Regions from separate parts of the Arthrobacter phoenicis genome, predicted to be linked through region 2. Evidence: riboswitches for the same ligand, from Rfam matches in the RefSeq annotation. Region 2 holds a riboswitch; the other holds the start of a gene.
The links. Region 2 has a riboswitch for fluoride ahead of ABC337_RS12945 (inorganic diphosphatase). Riboswitches for the same ligand answer to the same signal wherever they lie in the genome.

Region 1 (3,392 bases), 2.7 Mb from region 2:
CTCGGGGGCCGGGACGAAGCGCCGGAGCAGGACGACCGCGGCGATGGCCAGCGCGCCCGGGATGGCCAGGATGCCGAAGCCGAGCTGGTAGCCGGAAACCGCGATCATCAGGCTTACCAGGAGCGGGCCCACCAGCGCGCCGGACTGGTCCAGCGCCTCGTGGATCGCGAAGGCCCGGCCGCGGCCCAGCGTCGCCCCGGCGTGGGAGAGCATGGTGTCGCGCGCCGGGGTCCGGACGGCCTTGCCGAAGCGTTCGGTGATCACCAGGGCGGAGGCCTGCCAGAGGGACCCGGCGAGGGCCAGCAGCGGGACGGCGACGGCGGTCAGGGCGTACCCGGTGATGGTCAGCGGCCAGTACTTGCGCGTGCGGTCCGCCAGCGGCCCGGTTCCGAGCCGGAGGACCAGCGCCACGGCCTCGCCGACGCCGGTGATGAAGCCGACCATCACGGCGCTGGCGCCGAGGGTGGCCAGATACGGTCCGGTGATGGCGCGGGCGCCCTCGTAGACGACGTCGGCCAGCATGCTGACCACACCAAAGGACAGGACGAAGCCCATCGGGCCGAACCGGTTTTCCCGGCGCGCGGCCGTTGCCGGCGCGGCCTGTGCCGGCTGGTCGGAGGAGCTCACAGCAGCCCGCCCAGGATAAGGCCGGCGGCGGCCGCACCGACCGCGGCGAGGGCCGTGCCGAGGCCGTTGACCAGCGCCAGCCCGGACCGGCCGGACTGGACCAGGCGCACCGTCTCGAAGCTGGCGGTGCTGAAGGTGGTGTAGCCGCCCAGGAACCCGGTCCCGGCGATCAGCTGGAGTTCCGCCGGTGCGGCGTGGGCTCCGACGGCCCCGGCGATCAGGCCGAGGAGGAAGGAGCCGGTGACGTTGACGACGATGGTGGCCACGGGGAGGGCGGCGCGGACCCGGCTGCGGATCAGTCCGTCCAGCAGGAACCGGGAGGCTGCGCCGAGGCCGCCGGCCAGGCCCAGCAGGGCGACGGTGACCAGGCTCATTCGGGTGCCCCCTGCCGCGCGGAGGCCAGCCGGATGCCGGCGAAGGTGGCGAGGAAACCGCCCACCAGGGAGGCTCCCACGTACGCCAGCGCGTCGAGGGAGCGGCCGGCGGCGAGCAGTCCGTTGCTTTCCAGGGCCAGGGTGCTGTAAGTGGTGAAGGCGCCCATGAACCCGGTACCCAGGAGCAGCCGCATGACGCGCAGCCGTCCGGCGTCGGGGCCCCGGCGGATCAGGGCCTCCAGCAGCAGGCCCAGCAGGAATGCCCCCGCCAGGTTGATCACGAGCGTGGGCAGCGGCCAGCCGCCGGGGGCGGGCAGGATGGAACCGAGCCCGTAGCGGGCCAGCGTTCCGGCGATCCCGCCGGCCACCACCAGCAGCAGGAAGCCCGGGTGCAGGTGCAGCGGGCGCCGGCTGCGTGCCGGCTCCTGCGCGGAGTGTCCGGTGCCGGGGGCGACGGCGTGGGTGCCGTCCGGCCGGGCGCCGGGAACGGTGTCCGGGGTGCGGGGTTCCATTACCGGTCCTCCCGCGCGTGGTGCCGGGGCTGCGGGGCGAGCGGGACCACCAGGACAGGGCGGTGCTGGCGGTGGGTCAGGTGCACCGCCACCGAGCCGACCAACAGCTCCTCGAAACGGGCGCCGAGGCCGCGCTCCCGCGTCCCGACAACGATGATCGAGGCGCCGCTGGCCTCGGCGAGCCGGCCGAGTGCCCGCGCTGGGTCCCCGGCCAGGGCGACAAAGGACCAGGGCACGCCGCCGGCGTCCAGGGTCTCCCCCAGCCGGTCCTTCAGCGCCGCGGCGATCCCCTCGACGTCGTCGTCGATGCCGTCGGGATCGATCGGCCGGGTCCCGTCGTGGCCGGCCTGGTCGTCGGCGAGGTAGCTGCTGACATCCACGTAGGCGCAGATCAGGGGAACACCCAGGCTGAGGGCAAGCTCGGCGGCCCGGTGGGCGACGGCCTGGGGCTGTCCCGGGACCGCGCCCATGACGACGGGCCCGGCGATGCGATCGACGGGGCCGGAGGTGTGTTCGGAAGCGGAATGCTGCCCGGCGGCGGGGTCCGCCGGACCGGGGACGGGTCCTGTAGGTGTCATGATGCTCCTGTCCTGTGGCGTCTGTGTGAGGCGTCGCGGCGACGCGGCTGTCAGCACGGGTCACCCACCTTCGTTGGTGCAAAGGCAGGAACCATCAGCCAGGAGGCGGTTCGAACGGGGTGCGGAGTGCAGGCCGTTCCGGCGGGATCCATCGCCGTGTTCAGAGATTACACGCCGCACCCGGCCCCGCGCCACGCCGCACCGCAGGGCGGACGGCCGGTTGAGTAGCCCGACGGCGGCGGGTGCGGCTCCGGGTCGCCCGCCAATCGTTTCGCCGACGGCCCGCTGTTCTGTGACACGCTGGTGGCATGGACCTGGAGGTGAACCATTCCCTGACAATCCCGGCGTCGGAACTGCGCTGGCGGTTCTCGCGTTCCTCCGGCCCCGGCGGCCAGCACGTGAACACCTCGGACAGCCGGGTGGAACTGTCCTGGGATATCACCGGATCGCCCTCGCTGCGGGAAGACCAGCGGGAGCTGCTGGCGCGCCGGCTGGAGGGCCGGCTGACCGGCGGTGTCCTGACCGTCGCCGCCTCCGAGCGCCGGTCCCAGCTCCGCAACCGGGAGGCCGCCGCGGCCCGCTTGGCGCACCTGCTGGCGGAGGCGCTGGCGCCCGGGCCCGCTGCCCGGCGCAAAACCTCCCCCACCCGCGGCTCCACCCGGCGGCGGCTGGCCGGGAAGAAACTGCGCTCCGCGACGAAGCAGCAGCGCCGCCGGCCCAGCGCCGAGTAGCCGGGAAGGCACCCGGAATTTTCGGGCTACCGAAATTCAAGGGGAACTCACAGGCTTCACGCGGGAGCGGAGCCTCCGCGGCATGGCACAGTTTTTGAACCGGGTACCCCGTTGCTCCTCCACCCGGAGGCGCGGAAACGTCTTCCCCGGCGGTCCCGAGAGGAGCTGACCGTGACCCTGCTTCCGCACCGGAGCGCGCACCGCCGCACTGCACGGGCCGCCTTCCTGCTCGCCCTGCTCCTCACCGCGGTCACGGCCTGCCAGTCCCCCGCCGCCGCGCCGCAACGGACCGGGACGCCCGGGCACATCTTCGTGATCAACCTTGAGAACAAGGGCTTCGACCGGGTCTGGGACAGCGGTTCCCCCGCCCCCTACCTGGCCGGTACCCTGCGCTCCCAGGGCGTCCTGCTGGACAGCTACTACGGCATCTCCCACAACTCGCTGCCGAATTACCTGGCCCAGATCTCCGGCCAGCCGCCAAACACCAGCACCGAACATGACTGCCACACCTACACGCCCTTCAGCGGCACGGGGCTGGACTCCCAGGGCCAACTGCTGGGCGACGGGTGC
Region 2 (3,392 bases):
GGGAATCCTGGCCGTCATTGCGGCCGCCGTCCTGGCTTTCGGCCGTGTGTATACGGGCATGCATTACCCGACGGACACCGTTGCAGGTCTTGCCGCAGGAACGCTCATCGCCCTCGTACTCCAGTGGCTGCTCCATCGGCCGGTGTCGCTGTTGTTGGTGCGCCTGAACCGGACCCCGCTGGCAGTGCTGGTGCAAGCACCAAGGGCTTCCACCGCTCCACATCTGCCCGCTATCCCGGGAAAGTGACCGAACGGGCGCGGTTACCAGCGGGCCTTGCCCACCATGCGGAGCAGTTCCAGCCCCAACACGCGGTCCAGGCGGGTAAAGGTCGCAAACTTGCCGCCCGAGGCCAGGCTCTGGTCGGTTTCGAGCCGATGAAGCAGGGTCAGCACTGCGGCCGTGTTCAAGTCGGAGCTAAGAGCATGGTCGGCGGCTGCTAGAACTTCAGGCACAGCCGGCGCGGCCGGCATGTCCTTCCAGTTGGCCACCTTGAACCGCCACCGTTGCAAGGTCTCCCCAGCCCGGTGGAGCCTGGCCCGCGACAGAACGGCGGGACTGGCGTAGGGGAAGCGAAGGATGCAGAGGCGAAGCGCGAGCGGATCGTGGTCGCCGGGCAGGCTGGAGTCGAACGGCGCTCCGCACGGAGCAGGAGGTTGCACCGCGCCGATCTCCAGGATCTGCCCTGGCACGGGTGCCCTGGCGACGGTCCCTGCGGGTGCTGCGGCTCTGATGACGGCAGCTGCGGGCCCGCGGAGAAACGCCTCAATCTCCGATTCGGAGTGGCTGCGCATTGACGGCTCCCCGATCAGCGACGCCTTCTTCCAGTCACCTGGGCCAGCCGGCAGTCCGTTACCGTCATCGAGGACGGCCAGCAGCACCTGGATGCCATGCAGGTCCTCAGCCAGACGCCGGAGCACATCAGCAACCAGCAACACCCTCAGTGCCTGAAACGAGCTTTGCCCCAGACCCCGCACGTCTACTTTGACCCGCAAGGGGCCCTGCCCGGCCTTTACGCATGCAGCCGAACCGGTCGACGTGATCGGGTGTTCCTCTATGGCTCTTATGGCTTCCGCAGCCAACATTGGCCCCTCAACGCGAGTCATTCAGGACCCGGATGAGGACATCCTCGCCGCCGTTGTACCGCAGGGTCGCGACCCACAGCTGATAGGGCTCCTCCCCGGCCCTGACCGGCGGGAGCACCCGCGGTTTCTTCAAAGGCGCCGCCCAGCCCGGGATGTCCTCCTCACGGAGGGCTTCCAAGGCACTGGGCACCATTCTGTGCGGAAGTTCGGCCAGGCAGGCCCAGAAGAGCGCGTCCAGACCGTTGCCCTCCCCATACGGCGGAAGCCAGCGGGCGCGGCCGAACCGCGTCAGGTCCACCGCCGACAGCGGAGCATCAAATGATGAATTCACGCCTCATCACCTTCTTTGCCGGTCAGTCCACCCAGCCGGTCGCGCGCAGGTATGCCGCGCACACCTCATCGACCAGGTGGTCGGCCTCGAGCGTGGGGCTACAGCCGACGACCGGATGCCGTGCCCCCGGTAACATCCGGTCCAGTGCAGACGCCCAGGCTTCCGGTTCGGCGTGCCACTGCGGCAGGTCGGTCCTGTCTGTCAGATGCGAGAAGCATTTTTCCTCGGCGACGCACAGAATCTCATCGACCGGATCATCGCCTCCCAGATGCAGGACCGCGACGGGCCGGGCGAGGACGTCGACACCGGGAAGAGCCGGCTCACGCATCAGGACAAGGGCCTGGGCTTCCCCGCCGTTCCCGGTAAGGGTTTTCTCTACCCGGCCCCACCCCACCGGCCATCCATCACGCAGGTCCGTTTTTCCACGGGCGATTGCAGTAGGTCCGTCGGGTTCCTCACGGATAGCCGAGCCGACCGTTGAGATCACATGGACCACAAGTTTGGACAATGCCTCCACCTCCCGCAATCATCAAGCATTGATCACGTAGGGGCCATCAGCATCGTCCGGATGCGGTTTGCGGCGAGCCTCATCACCACCTCAATTCTCGCCCAAACCGGTCACCAATAACAGGCCCTGAGTTCCGCCCAGTTTTTCCTCCCAGCGCCAGGCCCTGACCGTCGCACTCCTGGGTGTCGCCGCGGTCGCCGCCGGCACCCGGCTCCTCCTGCTCTTCACCGACCAGCTCTCAACAGAGCGCTCTTCACAGCTACCTCCGCCTCCGCGACCGTCAGGCTTAGCACCCGTGTCACCCCCGGCCTGCACGCGACTGCCCCGTGGGTGGTCGTGGTGCTCATGTCCACCGGAGGGGTCGGGACCATTGCCGTCGCATCAGCTCTCGCCCTCTCATCCCGCCCCAAGCTTTACCCAACTCCCAGAAGAACGGCCAGTCATGGAGTACGGCCCGCAACCGCACCTGCACCTGCACCTGCCCGGAGTTCTCGGACGGTTCTGCACGTGCTTCGGCCTCCGCATCTGTCCAGTCTCCATGAGTTGCCCCTCGCCCCTCCTGAGATGAGAACCGCGTGGTCTAGATTCGTCTTAGCGTCCCGCGCTCCGCACCGGAGCTTGGGTGAGCACTGGGAAAGAAAAATGGGAGTTCTTTGTGGCCACTGCCTTGCTGTTGTCCTTCGCGGTCCTGCTACTGATCGGTGTGCTCATCTCCGAACGGGCGCATCGAACCGTGCTGTCCACGGCCGTGCTCTTCCTCGTGGGCGGCTTCCTCCTGGGACCCGGAGCCCTCGGATTCATCACCGTCACACCGGGAGATCCGATCGTTAGCGGGCTGGCGGAACTGGCGTTGTTTTCGGTCCTCTTCACCGACGGGATGCGGGTCGGGTTCCGGGACCTGCGCGCGGCCTGGCGCCTGCCCGGCCGCGCCCTGCTCCTCGGCCTGCCCCTGACCCTCGCCCTGACAGCTGTCTTCGCCCACTATCTCGTCGGGCTGCCGTGGCTGGAAGCGTTCCTCCTCGGGGCCATCCTCGCCCCCACCGATCCGGTCTTCGCCGCCGCCATCGTTGGCCGGGAGGAAGTCCCCGGCCGGCTTCGGCACCTGCTGAACGTTGAATCCGGCGTTAACGACGGCCTGGCGCTGCCCATTGTGCTGATACTCCTCGCCGCAGCCGGCGGCAGCAAGACCACCAGCGAGGAGCTGCTGCTCGAAATCGTCCTCGGCATCGCCGTCGGCGTCGTCGTGCCCGTCATCGTGCTCGGACTCGAACGGCTGCCCTTCCTGCAGGCCATCCAGTCGATGCAGCCGCTGCTTGCGGTGTCCATCGGCCTCCTGGTCCTGGCCATCTGCCAGGCGACGCATGCCAACCTTTTCCTGGGCGCCTTTGCCGCGGGCATCACCGTAGCCACCCTCGGTAAGGAGCTCCGGCACGACTTTGAGCAGTTCGGCGAGCTGGTCACCGAGCTGCT

Region 1: linked by a shared signal. The riboswitch ahead of ABC337_RS00195 (universal stress protein) and the one ahead of ABC337_RS12945 (inorganic diphosphatase) in region 2 are both predicted to bind fluoride.

The regions. Positions count from the first base shown of each region.
Region 1 is NZ_JBDFMK010000001.1:37,035-40,426, forward strand. It holds gene ABC337_RS00180 (MFS transporter) at 1-627, opposite strand, end outside; gene crcB (fluoride efflux transporter CrcB) at 624-1,001, opposite strand; gene ABC337_RS00190 (fluoride efflux transporter FluC) at 998-1,513, opposite strand; gene ABC337_RS00195 (universal stress protein) at 1,513-2,091, opposite strand; fluoride riboswitch at 2,170-2,256, opposite strand; gene arfB (alternative ribosome rescue aminoacyl-tRNA hydrolase ArfB) at 2,400-2,822, shown strand; gene ABC337_RS00205 (alkaline phosphatase family protein) at 2,994-3,392, shown strand, end outside.
Region 2 is NZ_JBDFMK010000001.1:2,741,281-2,744,672, reverse strand. It holds gene ABC337_RS12960 (phosphatase PAP2 family protein) at 1-247, shown strand, start outside; gene ABC337_RS12955 (cysteine--tRNA ligase) at 262-936, opposite strand; gene ABC337_RS12950 (hypothetical protein) at 1,091-1,414, opposite strand; gene ABC337_RS12945 (inorganic diphosphatase) at 1,437-1,922, opposite strand; fluoride riboswitch at 1,953-2,018, opposite strand; gene ABC337_RS12940 (cation:proton antiporter) at 2,578-3,392, shown strand, end outside.